One region of the Massilia putida genome, then DNA from elsewhere that is predicted to be linked to it. Evidence: predicted binding sites of a transcription regulator. Region 1 holds the regulator's gene; each other region holds the start of a gene.

Region 1 (4,179 bases):
ATGGTTCCAGAAGGCGGCGGCCAAGGGGAACCCGGTTGCCACGGCGTCGCTCGAGCTGATGAAGCAGCGCGAGACGCGGCGTGCCGACCTCGATTACTGGATCGCGAAGTACGACGGTGCCGACCTGCGCACGAACGAATACCGCTGCCCGGCGCCGCGCTTCCCGGCCATGTCGAAGGTCAACGAGGAAATCGACTATTACAGCGGCAAGATGAAGGACTGGGAGGCGTGCCACAACCGCTGGGTGAAATACCTGAACGCGTCCTTGCCGCTCACGAAGCGCATCCCGGACGATATCGCCAAGCTGCTCACGAAGGACGAGACGGACAAGGCAACGGCGCACCTGAAGGAGGTGAGCGACCGCCTGGCGGAAGACACGAAGGTGGCCGGCCGCATGGTCGTCGCCGACTTCGATGCCTGGCGCGCGGGCACCGAGGCGTACGTCAAGGAGCACAACGAGATGGTCAAGAACGCGCCGCCGCGGGACGACGGCGGCAAGTGACGGTGCGTGCCGGCGCGAAGATCAGGGCCGCTTCCAGCGGCCGATGACGCTCGCCACCTTGGTGGTAATGATATCGACCGCCGGGTCATTCGCGCCGTGGGGCAGGATGACGTCGGCGTGGCGCTTGGTCGGCTCGATGAATTGCTTGTGCATCGGGCGTACCGTTTCCAGATATTGGCCGACGACGCTCTCCATCGAGCGGCCGCGTTCGGCAATATCCCTTTGCATGCGGCGGATGAAGCGGATGTCGGCGGCGGTGTCGACAAAGATCTTCAGCGACATCATGTCGCGCAAGTCGGCGTCATACAAGGCAAACAAGCCTTCGATCACGATCACCGGAGCCGGTTTGACGGGAATGGTTCTGCTGGAACGGTTGTCGATCGTGAAGTCGTACTCCGGCATCTCGATCGCCTCGCCGTTGCGCAAGGCCTGGACGTGCCGTACCAGCAGTGGCCAGTCGAAGGCCCGGGGATGGTCGTAATTCTGCTTGCGGCGGACTTCCGGGGGGAGGTCGGATTGGTCGCAGTAGTAGTCGTCCTGCATCACGACCGACACCATGTCGGCGCCGAACGACGCCAGCACTTGCTGGGACACCGTTGACTTGCCGCTGCCGCTGCCGCCGGCGACACCAATGACAAACGGCAGGAAAGAAATCTCATTCATCCGTAAATGATACCGGATACCGGAGCGGCGACGGAACCGACAGGCGGAGCGACGACGCCTTGCTGTATCATTCGGCTCCCGTCAACGAAGCCCATCTATGCTCATCATCACCATCAAACAGGGCAAGGAAAAAAGCCTGCTGTCCGGCGACCCCTGGATTTATCTCTCCGCCATCGACAAGGTCGAGGGACGGCCCCAGGAACGCAACAAGGCCGGCGTCACGGCGGTCGTGCAGTCGTCGTCGCGCCAGTTTCTGGCGCGCGCGGCCTATAACGCCAAGTCGCAGATCGCGGCCCGCGTCTGGACGCTGCGCGAGGATGAGCCGGTCGACCACGCCATGATGAAGCGCCGCGTGCAGGCTGCGGTCGCGCGGCGTGCCATGGCGGTGCGCGGCGCCGACCCGCAGGCCCTGGTGCCCGTGATCGATGGCGAAAAAGACGGCCTGCCGGGCCTGCTGGTGCACAGCTATGGCGGGACCGGCGGTTATCTGGTGTGCCAGTTCAATGCTGCCGGCGTGGACGCGTGGAAGGTGACCATCGTGCAGGCGCTGCTTGCGGCGACGGGCTGCCCCAACGTGTTCGAACGCAGCGACGAGTTGCTGCGCAAGGGCGAGGGGCTGCCGGTCATCTGGCGCGCGCTGGCCGGCGACGAGCCGCCCCAGCGCCTGATGGTGCGAGACGGCAAGCGCCTGCTGCCGACCGATATCCGCACGGGTTTCGTCTACCCGCGCTGAAACCGGTCACGGCACGTCAGTGCCAGGAGCGCAGCAGACCGACCGCCAGGCCTTCCAGCGCGAACTCGTCCGAGCTCGGGTCGACGGTGATCACGGAAAAGTCCGGATTTTCGGGCAGCAGCTCGATCGTGGAGCCGGTCTTGCGGTAGCGCTTGACCGTCACTTCGTCGCCGATGCGGGCGACGACGATCTGGCCGTTCTTGGCGTTGTCGACTTTCTTGACCGCCAGGAAATCGCCGTCGCAGATGCCCGCATCGCGCATCGACCAGCCCTTGACCTTGAGCAGGAAGTCTGGCTTGCTGGAGAACATCGCGGGGTCGACGGAGTAGGTCGCTTCGACGTGTTCCTGGGCCAGGATGGGCGAGCCGGCAGCGACACGGCCCACGAGCGGCAGCGACATCAGGTTCGGCGGCATGGCGGGCACGAAGGCCGGCACGGCGGGCGCGGCCTTGGATTCGGCGGTGGCCTGGCCGACGAGGCGGATACCGCGCGAGGTGCCCGGTGAGATTTCGATCGCGCCTTTGCGGGCCAGGGCCTGCAGGTGTTCCTCGGCGGCATTAGCCGAGCGGAAGCCAAGCTCCTGGGCGATTTCGGCGCGGGTCGGCGGGAAGCCGGTGTTGTCGATGGCTTCCTTGATCAGGTTAAGGATCTGTTCTTGCCGTGCGGTGAGCTTTAGCATGTTCGTCTTGGTTGGTACGGGATCAGACTGTATTTTTGTACAGTATTGCGCGGCGCGCAAGGGGAATTAGTAGTTTTTTTCGTGCAGCGCGCCGCTGCACGCGTTTGCCGCCTGTTGCGTTGCGGCACGCGGCGCGCGTCCGCAGCCTGTTGCGTTGCGGCATGCTGCGCGTGTCCGACAGCGTCGCGGTGCGTCAAAGATGGCGCGCTTGACGTTTTTGCTGCTATAATGTCGGGCTTTCCCTTCCCACACTCGTCTTGACGCCGAGGTGGGCATTTGTTTAAACGTCCTTAAGGAGTGTTTCATGCGTCATTATGAAATCGTGTTTATCGTCCACCCGGACCAGAGCGAACAGGTCCCGGCGATGATCGAACGCTACAAGACCACGGTCACCTCGCGCGGCGGCAACATCCACCGCGTCGAAGATTGGGGCCGTCGTCAAATGGCTTACCAGATCCAGAAGCTGCCGAAGGCACACTACATCTGCATGAACATCGAGTGCGACAACGAGACCCTGGTCGAGCTGGAAACCGCATTCAAATTCAATGATGCCGTGCTGCGTCACCTGACCGTGAAGATGAAGAAGGCTGAAACCGCACCGTCGCCGATGATGAAGTCGGTCCAGCGCGAAGACGCAGCCAAGAGCCACCGCGCCGAGCAGGCCGCCGCTCCGGCCGCAGCCGCCTAAATCTCGCGGGAGCACCGAGCTGTAAGTGAACGAGCTGTCGCTGGTCGCAAGCATTCTGGAACGCGACACCTTGCGCTACACCCCGGCCGGCATCCCCATCGTGGGCGGCATCCTGCAACATGGATCGACGCAGACGGAGGCGAGGATGGACAGGCAGGTCGAATTCGAGATTCCCGCGGTTGCCGCGGGCGAGATTTCGGGACGATTTGCCAATGCCGAGTTGGGCGCGATGTACCGCTTCACGGGATTCCTGGCCAGGAAAAGCCGTCACAGCAAAGGCTTGGTGTTTCACATCATTGATTTCAGTGCCGCGTAACGAAATGCGGGCACGTTTTTAGATAGATACAGGAGCCTCAAAATGGCATTCGGTAAAAAGTTCGACAAAAACAAAGCTAAGCTCAAAGAGAAGCGTAAACAGCAGAACCCGCTGTTCAAGCGTAAGAAATTCTGCCGCTTCACCGCTGCAGGCGTGGAACAGGTTGACTACAAAGATGTCGACACCCTGAAGGATTTCGTCCAGGAAAACGGCAAGATCATGCCGGCACGCCTGACCGGCACCAAGGCGCACTACCAGCGTCAAGTGGATACCGCGATCAAGCGCGCCCGTTACCTGGCTCTGCTGCCGTACACCGACCTGCACAACGCTTAATTCGTCGGTCGCGACCGCAAGCATAGTCAGATTACTGGAGAATAAAATGCAAGTTATCCTGCTGGAAAAAGTCGTCAACGTCGGCAACCTGGGCGACGTCGTCAAGGTCAAGGATGGTTACGCTCGTAACTTCCTGATCCCGCAAAAAATGGCCCGCCGCGCAACGCAAGCTGCCGTGGCCGAGTTCGAAGTCAAGCGCGCCGAACTGGAAAAAGCAGCTGCCGAGAAACTGACCGCCGCTCAAGCCCAGGGCGACAAGCTGAAC
Region 2 (4,179 bases), 870 kb from region 1:
CGCATTGGTCACCGTGTATTGCGACATCAGGTGCAGCAGGGCCGCCACCAGCAGTTCGTTGCGCGTGGTGCGGCGCGCATCAGGCATGTTCAGTTCGTCCAACAAATCGTCGTCCACAAGACCTCCTCGAAATATTTGAGAATGATTCTCATTTCGATTATGAATCGGGACGAGGCCGAAGGCAAGCGGAATTCAGAGGCGGGTTTCGCGGGCCGCGCGCAGGAATTCGTCCAGCACCGGCGTGCAGTCGAGCAGGTCGCCGCCGGTGGCCCGGTGGAATTCCGGATGCCACTGCAGGCCCATCACGAACGGCGCGCGCTGGTAGCGGATCGCCTCGACGACGCCGTCCGGCTCCGACATCGCTTCGACGTGGATATCGCGGCCCAGGTCCTTGACGGCCTGGTGGTGGATCGAATTCACGACGGCGCGCTCGTGCTTGGGAAACATCTTGCGCAACGACGACCCCTGCGGGAACACGATGGCGTGGCGGTGCGCATCGTAGATGTCATGCACGTGCGGCTGGGCACCGGGGACGTTCGTCGCGACGTCCTGGTACAAGGTGCCGCCGAACGCGACGTTGATCAGCTGGCAGCCGCGGCAGATGCCCAGCACGGGCTTGCCGGCATCGACGAACTCGTGCAGCAGTTCCAGTTCGTAGACGTCGCGCGCGCGGTCGCCGCCCCACTCGGGCCGGGTGGGTGTTTCGGAATACGTCATCGGCGAGACGTCCGCCCCGCCCTGCAGCACGAGGCCGTCCAGGTGGCGCGCGTAATGGCGCATCGTGATGTTGCTGGGGTGGAGCAGTCCGTTCGTATTGACGGTCGGGACCATGAACACGAGCACGTCGCGCGACATCACCCATTGCGCGATCGATTCCTCGAGATATTGCAGATTCTTGCTGCGCAGGCCTGTCGCGCCCGCTTCGGGATGGAAGATGCGGGCCGACACGCCGATGCGCAGCGTGCGCCGCATGAAGTCGCGATTGAATTTATCGGCCAATGCGCGCCAGCGCGAGCGCAGCACGCGGCCGGCCAGGTTCAGCGGCGTGTCGTCCGTGCGCAGATAGCGCGACGTGCCGCCCCCGGCACGGCGGTCGGGCACGCGCGGCGGGCCCGACGGGCCGTCCTGCGGCGGACCGGATTCGCTCGCGGGTTCGCCCGGTTTGTTAGCGTGCTTGTCATTGTCCAAAGCCATGATCTCAATATATCCTTGCGACGGTCGCGCACGATTCGGATTTGAAAAAAATGTCGTTTTGTTACGAAAGCTCCCGCCACCGCCTCCTATGAACAGGATGCCGGGATGCGCCAGACTTGGCAATCTGTGCAACGAGTACTTGCAAACTTGCGCCTGACAGGCAAGAATACTGTATTTCCATACAGTTGTTTTGCCCGTACACCGCGTCCCGTCTCCAGGAACGACTCTCCGTCACGTGGCGTGAAGTCGCTTATTTTCCCCGCGACAAGATAGAATGCGCAGCATTCGAATGATTGAAGATCAAGCATGGCCACCAAGAAACCCGCACCCGATTACAGCGAATCATCCATCCGCGTCCTGAAAGGACTGGAGCCCGTCAAGCAGCGTCCGGGCATGTACACCCGCACCGAGAATCCGCTGCACATCATCCAGGAAGTGATCGACAACGCCTCGGACGAGGCGCTCGGCGGCTACTGCAAGAACATCGACGTGACGATGAACGCGGACGGCTCGATCACCGTCGAGGACGACGGCCGCGGCATTCCCGTGGGCCTGCATCCGGCAGAAGGCGTGTCCACGGTCGAGATCGTGTTTACGCGCCTGCACGCCGGCGGCAAGTTCGACAAGGGTTCCGGTGGCGCGTACGCGTTCTCGGGCGGCCTGCACGGCGTGGGCGTGTCCGTCACGAACGCGCTGTCGAAGCGCCTCGAGATCACCGTCTGGCGCAAGGACGACGACGGTAACGGCGTGCACAAGCTGGTGTTCGCCGACGGCGACGTGATCGAACCGCTGACGTCGGAACCGTTCGAGCGCGGCGGCAAGAAGAACGGTACGCGCGTCACCGCCTGGCCGGACGGTAAATACTTCGATTCGCCGAACATCCCGATGAGCGAGCTGCAGCGCCTGCTGCGCTCGAAGGCCGTGCTGCTGCCGGGCGTCACCGTCACGCTGACCAACGCGAAGACGGGCGACAAGCAGACCTGGCGCTACGACGAAGGCCTGCGCGGCTACCTGACGGAAGCGCTGGCGCAGACGGCGGGCGGCGGCCAGACCGTGATCCCGCTGTTCGAAGGCGCGCAATACGCGGCGGCGGGCGATGAAGGTTTCGCGGAAGGCGAAGGCGCGGCGTGGGTCGTCGCGTGGACGGAAGAAGGCGCCGTCGTGCGCGAATCGTACGTCAACCTGATCCCGACGCCGAGCGGCGGCACGCACGAATCCGGCCTGCGCGACGGCCTGTTCGGCGCCGTGAAGGGCTTCGTCGAGATGCACTCGCTGCTGCCGAAAGGCGTCAAGCTGCTGCCGGAAGACGTGTTCGCGCGCGTCTCGTTCGTGCTGTCGGCAAAAGTGCTGGACCCGCAATTCCAGGGCCAGACGAAGGAACGCCTGAACTCGCGCGATGCGGTGAAGCTCGTGTCGACGTTCACCAAGCCGCCGCTCGAACTGTGGCTGAACCAGCACGTCGAGTATGGCCGCAAGCTGGCGGAACTCGTCATCAAGCAGGCGCAGTCGCGCCTCCGGTCGCTGCAAAAGGTCGAGAAGAAGAAGTCGTCCGGCGTGGCCGTCCTGCCCGGCAAGCTGACCGATTGCGAATCGACGGACATCACCCGCAACGAGCTGTTCCTCGTCGAGGGCGATTCGGCGGGCGGCTCCGCGAAGATGGGCCGCGACAAGGAATTCCAGGCCATCCTGCCGCTGCGCGGCAAGGTGCTGAACACGTGGGAAACGGACCGCGACCGCCTGTTCGCCAACAACGAAATCCACGACATCGCGGTGGCGATCGGCGTCGACCCGCACGGTCCGGACGACAGCCCCGACCTGTCGGGCCTGCGCTACGGGAAGATCTGCATCCTGTCCGATGCGGACGTCGACGGCTCGCACATCCAGGTCCTGCTGCTCACGCTGTTCTTCAAGCACTTCCCGGCCCTCTTCAAGAACGGCCACGTGTGCGTCGCGCGCCCGCCTTTGTACCGCGTGGACGTGCCGGCGCGCGGCAAGAAGCCGATCCAGAAGCTGTACGCGCTGGACGACGGCGAGTTGCTGGCCATCGAGGACAAGCTGAAAAAAGAAGGCCTCAAGGAAGGCGTGTGGAGTATTTCCCGCTTCAAGGGCCTGGGCGAGATGAACGCCGAACAGCTGTGGGAAACCACGATGAACCCGGACACCCGCCGCTTGCTGCCGGTCGCGTTCGGCGACTACGGCCTGGCCGAATCGGCGGCGCGCTTCAATATGCTGATGGGTAAAGGCGAAGCCGCGGCCCGTCGCGCGTGGCTCGAAGAACACGGGAACGAGACGGAAGCGGATATTTGATGCGCACGTAGCGCGTGGGCTCCGGGAGCCCGCCCTACCACACGCGATGCCGTAGGGTGGGCACCCCGTGCCCACGCGTACAGCTCGAACGAACCGAATACACAGAACTATGACCCAAGCAAGCCTCTTCGAACAACAAAACGCGCCCTCGGACGATACCGAGACGCTGACTCTTTCCACCTTCGCCGAACGCGCGTACCTGGACTATGCCGTCTCGGTCGTGAAAGGCCGCGCGCTGCCGGACGTCTCGGACGGTCAGAAGCCGGTCCAGCGCCGCATCCTGTACTCGATGAACGAACTGGGCCTCGGTCCGACCGCGAAACCGCGCAAGTCCGCGACCGTCGTCGGCGACGTGCTCGGCAAGCTGCACCCGCACGGCGACCAGTCGGTCTACGACGCCCTCGTGCGCATGGCCCAGGACTTTTCGCTGCGCTATCCGCTGATCGACGGCCAGGGCAACTTCGGCTCGCGCGACGGCGACGGCGCCGCCGCGATGCGTTACACGGAAGCCCGCCTGACACCGGTCTCGCGCCTGCTGCTCGACGAGATCGACATGGGCACGGTCGACTTCCAGCCGAACTACGACGGTTCGAGCGAAGAACCGCGCACCCTGCCCGCGCGCCTGCCGATGCTGCTGCTGAACGGCGCGTCCGGCATCGCGGTCGGCATGGCCACCGA
Region 3 (4,179 bases), 1.1 Mb from region 1:
CGCCACACCGCGGAGTTCCTGCGCGTAAAGGCGCTGGCCGAGCGCGGCGTCGCCACCGCCCAGCACAGCCTGGGCTTCATGTACGTGAACGGCCAGGGCGTGCCGCGCAACTACGAGCTGGCCGTGGCCTGGTACCGCATGGCCGCCAGCGCCGGCCTCGAACAGGCGCAGTACAACCTCGGCGTGATGTACCAGAAGGGTCAGGGCGTCGCGCAGGACCTGGGCCAGGCCTTGTACTGGTACCGGCAGGCGGCCGAACAGGGCTACGTGCAAGCGCAATACAACCTGGGATGGCTGTATGCGAAAGGACAGGGCACGCCGGCCGACGTGCACGAAGCGCTGCACTGGTTCGTCAAGGCCGCCGAGCAGGGCGATCCCGGCGCGCAGCATAATCTGGGCATGATGTACGAGGGTGGCAAGGGCGTCGCCCAGGACGTCGAACAGGCCATCGCCTGGTATCGCAAGGCGGCCGAACAGAATTACGCGCGCTCGCAGTTCAACCTGGCCCTTCGCTACGACAGCGGGCAAGGTATCGCGCGCGACGTGCAGCAGGCCATCCACTGGTTCCGCAAGGCCGCCGAGCAGGGCTATGCGCCGGCCCAGTTCAACCTCGGTCTCCGTTACGACAAGGGCCAGGACCTGCCGCAGGACAGCGAGAAAGCCATCCTGTGGTACGGCCGCGCGGGCGAGCAAGGCCACGCCAGCTCGCAGTTCAATCTCGCATTGATCTACGATGCCGGCCACGGCGTCGCGCGCGACCCGCAACTGGCGCTGGCCTGGTTCCGGCGCGCGGCCGAGCAGGGACACGCGGGCGCGCAGGACAACCTCGGCCTGCGCTATGAACATGGCCAAGGCGTCGAACAGGATTACGCGCAGGCCGCGCACTGGTATGTCCAGGCGGCCGGCCAGGGCTTCGCCGGCGCGCAGTATCACCTCGGCCAGCTGTACGATGCGGGCCATGGCGTGCCGCAGGATCCTTCAGTCGCACTCGATTGGTATCGCAAGGCCGCCGAACAAGGCCACCTGCGCGCGCAATTCGACCTCGCCCTGCGCTACGAAAGCGGCAACGGCGTGCAGCAGGACGAGCGCGAAGCCGCGTACTGGTACCGCAAGGCGGCCGATCAGGATTACGCGCCGGCCCAGTACGCGCTGGGCATGCTCCTCGACCGCGACGACACGGGCACGGTCGATCCGCGCCAGGCGACGATGTGGTACCGCAAGGCGGCCGAGCAGGGCCACGCGCTCGCGCAGTTCGCGCTGGGCCTGCGCCACGACAGCGGCCACGGCGCCGAGCGCGATTACGAGGCCGCCCATTTCTGGTACCTGTGCGCGGCGCGCCAGGGCCATGCGCGCGCCCAGTTCAACCTCGGCGTGATGTATGCGGCGGGGCAGGGCGTGCCGACCGACCTGGTGGAAGCCTATGCATGGCTGCACCGCGCGGGCGCCGCCGGCATCGCGCCGGCCGCGAACTATATCCGGCGCATCGCGGCGCGCATGGAGCCCGCGCTGCTGGCGCAGGCCAACGGATACATCGGCGCGGCGTAAGGTGGACGGCTATGCCGTCCACGTTCAAATCACGCTTGAACGGACGCGCGGTTGCGCATATGCCGGTTTGATTGCGCGGTCATTCGCATGCCGTTGAATGCGTGGACGGGAAACCCGCCCACCTTACCCCAGCGTCTGCGCGAGAAAGGACTCGATCGCATCCGAACTCGCCGTCGGCGCGCTCAGGTGCGGGCAATGCCCCACGTTGTCGATCACGCGCAGCACGCTGTGCGCCAGGTGCGCGTGCAGCCAGTCTCCCACTTCGCGCGGCACGATCAGGTCGTCGCTGCATTGCAGGATCAGGGCGGGGACGGTGGAGCGCACCACCTCGGCGCGGATATCGGTATTGAACGTCACGCGCGCGAAATGCTTGGCGATGGCGGGATTGTTGCGGCAGAAGCTGCGCGTCAGTTCCTCGCCGAGTTCCGGCTGGTTGGGCGCGCCCATGATCGCCGGCGCCATCTTGCGCGACCAGTCGAGAAAATTCGTCTCCATCGAGTCCAGCAGGCCATCGATGTCTTCGCGGTTGAAACCGCCCACGTAATCGCCGTCGTTGACGTAGCAGGGAGACGGGCCGACGAGGATCTGGGCCAGGAAACGCTGCGGCGCCGCGACCGTCGCCAGCAGGGCGATCGATGCGCCGATCGAGTGCCCGACGACGATGGTCGGGCCGGCCGCGCAGGCGTCGAGCACTTCCAGCAGATCGCTGACGTGGCCTTGCAGGCTGGCGTACTTCGTGCGGTCGTAGGCGGACCAGTCGGAGCGCCCGCTGCCCGTCAGGTCGTACAGCACGACGCGGAAGCGCTGCGCGAAGGTGGGCACCAGGAAGCGCCACATGGTCTGGTCGCAACCAAAACCGTGCACGAACACCATCGTCGTCGGCCCTGAGCCGGTTACGTGGACGTTGTTGCGAAATTGAACAGACATGATGATCCCCAGCCAGATTTGGCGCGATCCGCCGATATTAACATTGTGAAATGACCGTCGTCAGATTGGACAATGATGGCCACAGTGCGTTCGCGCACGGCGTGGCGGGGGCGATTCGCGATATACTGTGAATATATACAGTATTTATTCCGCGATGGAACTCAAAGACAAGCTCGAGATCCTGGCCGACGCGGCCAAGTACGACGCCTCCTGCGCCAGCAGCGGGGCGCCGAAGCGCGACTCCGTCGACAAGGACGGGCTCGGCGCGACGAACGGCATGGGCATCTGCCACAGCTATACGCCGGACGGGCGCTGCGTGTCGCTGCTCAAGATTTTGCTGACGAATTTCTGCGTCTACGATTGCCAGTACTGCGTGAACCGGCGCACGTCGAATGTGCCGCGGGCGCGCTTCTCCGTCGACGAAGTCGTCAAGCTCACGCACGACTTTTACCTGCGCAACTACATCGACGGCCTGTTCCTCAGCTCCGGCATCATCCAGTCGAGCGACTACACGATGGAGCAGCTGGTCGACGTCGCGCGCCGCCTGCGCGAGGACCACCAGTTCCGCGGCTACATCCACCTCAAGACGATCCCGGACGCCGACCCGCGCCTCATCGAACTGGCGGGCCGGTATGCCGACCGCCTGTCGGTGAACATCGAGCTGCCCACGCAGGACAGCGTGACGAAGCTCGCGCCCGAAAAGAGCGTGCACACGATCAAGCTGGCGATGGGTTCCATCCGCGCCAGGCTGGACGAAAAGGACGACCACCCCAAGGCGCCCGTGTTCGCGCCGGCGGGGCAGAGCACGCAGATGATCGTCGGCGCGGACGCCAGCGACGACCGGACGATCCTGCATACCGCGCAGACGCTGTACGGCAGCTATAAACTGAAGCGCGTGTACTACTCGGCCTTCAGCCCGATCCCGCAAAGCCCGTCGAGCGTGCCGTCCGCACCGCCGCCGCTGCTGCGCGAGCACCGCTTGTATCAAGCCGACTTCCTGCTGCGCGGCTATGGATTCACGGCGAAGGAGTTGATGCCCGCGGCCGGCAATCTTGCACTCGACATCGACCCCAAGCTGGGGTGGGCGCTCGCGAACCGCGCGCATTTCCCGCTCGACCTGAACCGCGCCGACGAAAGCATGATCGCGCGCGTGCCGGGCATCGGGCTGCGCACGGCGAAGCGCCTGATCGACCTGCGGCGGCTGCGGCGCATCCGCTGGGAGGATCTGTCGCGCCTGCGCTGCAGCCTGAAAAAGCTGGCGCCCTTCGTGATCACGGCGGACTACAAGCCGGCGCAAGGCGCCGCGTCGTCCGACCTGCTGCGGCGTAACCTGGCCGACGCGCCGCGGCAGATGAATCTGTGGCCGGAACTACAGGCGGCATGATGGCGGTGCGACGCGCGGTCGACACGTTCGCGGAATGGCGCGAGGCGGCGCGCGAACTGCTCGTCCACGGCATTCCGCCGGAGCAGGTGACGTGGAGCGCGCCGCACATGGATGATCTGCTGGCGGGCGGCGACCTGTTCACGGGTGCGCCGCCTGCGGCCGAGGCATCCGATAATCCCTCTATACCGCCGCCGCCGACCGAACCGCCGGACGAGCCACTACGACCCGCGCCGCACATCCCGCGTTCGCTGATGGAGATGCTGCAAGCGGCCGCGTGCTGCCGCGTGCCGGACCGCTGGGCCTTCCTGTACCGCGTGATCTGG
Region 4 (4,179 bases), 820 kb from region 1:
ATGCTTTCAGGCGCCGGTAGGTGAGGATGCAGCCCAGGCCGCCGAGGCCGGACAGCACCCAGGCGAGCGGACACTTGAGGAACGCCACGAGGATGAAGCCGGCCGCGCTGATGGCCACGCACCAGGACAAGGGCATCGGGCTCTTTTTGAAGGCGTTGACGAGGCGCAGGCCGGCCGCGCCGATCAGGCCGGCGCAGACGGCGGCCATGCCGTGCAGCGCACCGGCGACGGCGGCACTGTCGGCGAAGCGGTCGTGCAGCACGACGAGTGCGAGGACGAGCATGAGGGGCACGGTCAGCAGGCCGGCCAGCGCGGCCATCGCGCCGGCAAAGCCGAAGTAGCGGCCGCCGATCATCAAGGACAGGTTGACGACGTTCGGCCCGGGCATGATCTGGGCGACGGCCCAGTCTTCGATGAATTCGTCCTGGGTCAGCCAGCCCTTGCGGTCGACCACTTCGCGCTGGACGATGGCCAGCACACCGCCGAAGCCTTGCAGGGCCAGCAGGGTAAAGGAAACGAACAGGTCGGAGAGGGAGCGGGGGCGGGGACGGTCGGGTGGGGCGGCGCTGTCGGTGCGGGGGGTGTTGTCGGTGCGGGGCGGGGCGTTCATCCCCCGATTATCGCGCCGCCGCCGGGGCCTGTCCATGTGGAACCGGCGCCGGCCGGCGCGATCGCGCGTGCATCAGCCGCCGCCGATGCCCCGCATCACGCGTCCCGTGCCTTCGCACTCGGGACAGATCTTGCCGTCGGCCAGCTTGCCGCTGCCGCCGCAGGTTTCGCACAGGTCTTCGCCGGCACCGGGTGTGCCGGGTTCGGCTTCGTCGCCGGGTTTCAGGTCGGGATCGGGCAGGGCGCTCATGGATTCCTCGTATTGGTTGGATGATGGGGTCATTCTAGGCGCAGCCTAAAGCGGGTGGCGCACGGCGCGGGAGTCAAGCAAAATTGAAAATAAGCTTGACTTTGGCTAAACCTGGGAAATACTCGTTAGGCGGCAATCCCTTTCAATCCATCAAAGTCAGGAACTGCGATGAACCAAGACACCCTCGAGCTCGAAGACGGTCAGACGACTGTCCCGTACCAGCGGCGCGATTCTCAGCAGAAAGATATCGTCGACCTGGGTATTGCGCTCCAGCAGCGCAGCAATACGATGTCGGCCGTGGAATACCTGCGTTCGCAGAATGTCGGCAACGACGTCATCGAGCGCGTGTTGACGGAGCCGGGCCGCAGGCGCTCGTGGTGCAGGTAAGGGCTAAAGAGCGCGGCACTTATGCACATTATTGCTCGTTTTCATCTTGCATAATTTATCGACTTGTGTTGCGCTCATGCTCGTAAACCATTGATTTTGTGAAGGTTGAGTTTTGCCCGAACAACGGGCAATTTGTTGAAACCCGCATTCCTGCTCGGTTTTGACATGTCAATAGGGTGTTTTTCCACAACCTTATGCACAGTTTTTGTGGATATCTGGGCAACCCTTGTCAAATAGGCATGGGGGCGGACGCGGTCGGCGAACCGCCGCGCCCGCCGACGCCGGATTGACGTGGTTTGGCTACATCGACATCGTTGCCCTTGCGTTTAGATGCTGGACAAATGTACAGTTGAGCATCAACGCTCAACCGCCATGTCCGTCGCCGCCATCCCCGTTTCCAAGCCGTCCGCGCCCGCCGATCCGTTCGCCGGCCTGAATCCAGAACAACTGGCCGCCGTCGAGCACGACGTGGGCGCCGCCATGGTGAGGCCATTGCTCGTCGTGGCGGGCGCCGGTTCGGGCAAGACGAATACGCTGGCGCACCGCGTCGCCAGGCTGATCCTGGCCGGTGGCGACCCGCAGCGCATCCTGCTGCTGACCTTTTCGCGCCGCGCCGCGGGCGAGATGGGCCAGCGCGCCGCCGGGGTGCTGCAGCGCGTGCTGGGCACGTCGTCGGTCGTCGGCAGCCTGCCGTGGGCCGGTACGTTCCACAGTATCGGCGCGCGCCTGCTGCGAGAGTACGCGGGGCGGATCGGCCTGGAAGCGTCGTTCACGATCCACGACCGCGCGGATTCCGAAGACCTGATGGGCTTGGTGCGCCAGGACGTCGGCCTGGGTGCCTCGGTCGGCCAGAAGCGTTTTCCGCTCAAGGGCACCTGTCTCGCGATCTATTCGCGCGTCGTCAACAGCCGCGAGCCGCTCGCCGACGTGCTGCAATCGACCTTCCCATGGTGCAGCGAATGGGAAGAACAGCTCAAGCGCCTGTTCGGCGCTTACGTCGACGCCAAGCAGGAACAGAACGTGCTCGACTACGACGACCTGCTGCTGTTCTGGGCCGAGATGGCGTCTGATCCGGAACTCGGGCCGGAACTGGGCGCGCTGTTCGATCACGTGCTCGTCGACGAATACCAGGACACGAACCGCCTGCAGGCCGCGATCCTGCAAGGCATGAAGCCGGACGGGCGCGGCGTGATGGTCGTCGGCGACGATGCGCAATCGATTTATTCGTTCCGCGGCGCGACGGTGCGCAACATCCTCGATTTCCCGCAGCAGTTCGGAGAGCCGGCCCGCATCATCACGCTGGACCGCAATTACCGGTCCACGCAGCCCATCCTGGACGCGTCCAATGCCGTCATCGCCGCCGCGCTGGAGCGTCACGCCAAGACGTTATGGACGGACAAAGCCGCCAGCGGCAAGCCGCAGCTCGTGCTGATCCCGGACGAGGCCGAGCAGGCGCGCTGGGTCTGCAACCGCGTGCTGGAACAGCGCGAGGCGGGCATCAAGCTGACGCAGCAGGCCGTGCTGTTCCGCGCCGCCAGCCACAGCGCGGCGCTGGAGCTGGAGCTGGTGCGACGCAATATCCCGTTCGTCAAATTCGGCGGCCTGAAATTCCTGGAGGCCGCGCACATCAAGGACGTGCTCGCCATGCTGCGCTTCGCCTCGAATCCGGCGGGGCGCGTCGCGGCTTTTCGCGTCGTCCAGCTGATTCCCGGCATCGGGCCGGCGACGGCGGCCCGCTTGCTGGACGCGGTGGCGGAGGCGGCGGATCCCGTCGCGGCCGTCGAAGCGTTTCCCGCGCCGCCGCGCGCGCAAGGGGAGTGGGATCAATTCAAGGCCCTGTTCCGCACCCTGCGCACGACCGGCCTGCGCTGGCCGCTGGAAGTGGAGCTCGTCCGCGACTGGTATCTGCCGCACCTGGAACGCCTGCACGACGACGCGCCGGTGCGTGCCGCCGACCTCGACCAGCTGGTGGCGCTGGCCGCCGGCTATGGCTCGCGCGATAACTTCCTGACCGAATTGACGCTCGATCCGCCGGAAGCGACGAGCGACCGCGCCGGCCCGCCGCTGCTGGACGAGGATTATCTGATCCTGTCCACCATCCACTCGGCCAAGGGACAGGAATGGAAGGCCGTGCACGTCCTGAACGTCGTCGACGGCTGCATCCCGTCCGACATGGCGACGGGCAGTGCCGAGGACATCGAGGAAGAGCGCCGCCTGCTGTATGTCGCCATGACGCGCGCCAAGGAGCACTTGCACCTCATCGTCCCGAACCGCTTCTTCATCAAGCAGCAGGCGCAGATGGGCGACCGCCACGTGTACGCGCAACGCACGCGCTTCGTGACGCCCGCCATGCTCAAGCATTTCGAGGAGTGCGCGTGGACGAACGCGGAGACTTTGCAGGTCCGCAAGCCGATGCCGGACAGTGTCCGGATGATGGTGCGCGAAAGGGCCCGCAACGCATGGAAGTAAAAGCCTCCGGGGGAGGCTTTTACGAACCTCCGGGGGAGGCTTTTACGAGCCTGCGGGAAGCTTTTACGAGCCTCCGGGGCAGGTTTTACGAGTTTCCGCGGCAGCTTTTACCAGCCTCCGGGCAGGCAGTGACGAATTTCCAGGGCAGGCTTTACGACCCTCCTGGGAAAGCTTTTACGAATCCAAACCGCGAAAATGACAGCACGATGACGGGAAAAGTGGGTAGATACGGAACAGCTCGCCAAAAGTTATCCCCGGCGTGGCCGATTTGTAGGATTTTTCCTAGCTTCCACATCTTGCCTAAAACGCGAGCACCGGTAAGTATTTGATTTTAAAAGGTTTGATTTTTGCCTGTTCAATGGGCAGTTTGTTGAAACCCGCATCAATACTGCGCTTCCGGCTTGTCAAGAGGCGCTTGTCCACACAGTTATCCACATTTCTTGTGGATATTAAAATTAATCCCG

The links. The regulator LexA, encoded in region 1, represses DNA repair genes until DNA is damaged. The targets are predictions, from matches to a motif close to ACTGTATNNNNATACAGT.
Region 2: BVG12_RS16380 (DNA topoisomerase IV subunit B) is a predicted target of LexA. The motif match lies at 1,363-1,380, and genes of this name have one in related genera.
Region 3: BVG12_RS17505 (putative DNA modification/repair radical SAM protein) is a predicted target of LexA. The motif match lies at 2,597-2,614, and genes of this name have one in related genera.
Region 4: BVG12_RS08900 (ATP-dependent helicase) is a predicted target of LexA. The motif match lies at 1,579-1,596, and genes of this name have one in related genera.

The regions. Positions count from the first base shown of each region.
Region 1 covers NZ_CP019038.1:2,323,523-2,327,701, reverse strand. The annotation lists gene BVG12_RS12625 (tetratricopeptide repeat protein) at 1-502, shown strand, start outside; gene udk (uridine kinase) at 524-1,165, opposite strand; gene BVG12_RS12615 (class I SAM-dependent rRNA methyltransferase) at 1,263-1,898, shown strand; gene lexA (transcriptional repressor LexA) at 1,915-2,577, opposite strand; gene rpsF (30S ribosomal protein S6) at 2,882-3,265, shown strand; gene priB (primosomal replication protein N) at 3,291-3,581, shown strand; gene rpsR (30S ribosomal protein S18) at 3,624-3,914, shown strand; gene rplI (50S ribosomal protein L9) at 3,961-4,179, shown strand, end outside.
Region 2 covers NZ_CP019038.1:3,191,353-3,195,531, forward strand. The annotation lists gene BVG12_RS16370 (hypothetical protein) at 1-87, opposite strand, end outside; gene BVG12_RS16375 (gamma-glutamyl-gamma-aminobutyrate hydrolase family protein) at 193-1,194, opposite strand; gene BVG12_RS16380 (DNA topoisomerase IV subunit B) at 1,501-3,501, shown strand; gene parC (DNA topoisomerase IV subunit A) at 3,611-4,179, shown strand, end outside.
Region 3 covers NZ_CP019038.1:3,438,178-3,442,356, reverse strand. The annotation lists gene BVG12_RS17515 (SEL1-like repeat protein) at 1-1,545, shown strand, start outside; gene BVG12_RS17510 (alpha/beta fold hydrolase) at 1,669-2,472, opposite strand; gene BVG12_RS17505 (putative DNA modification/repair radical SAM protein) at 2,627-3,856, shown strand; gene BVG12_RS17500 (UdgX family uracil-DNA binding protein) at 3,853-4,179, shown strand, end outside.
Region 4 covers NZ_CP019038.1:1,500,034-1,504,212, reverse strand. The annotation lists gene BVG12_RS08910 (chromate transporter) at 1-610, opposite strand, end outside; gene BVG12_RS08915 (chromate transporter) at 1-2, opposite strand, end outside; gene BVG12_RS34525 (hypothetical protein) at 683-859, opposite strand; gene BVG12_RS08905 (hypothetical protein) at 1,028-1,246, shown strand; gene BVG12_RS08900 (ATP-dependent helicase) at 1,619-3,715, shown strand.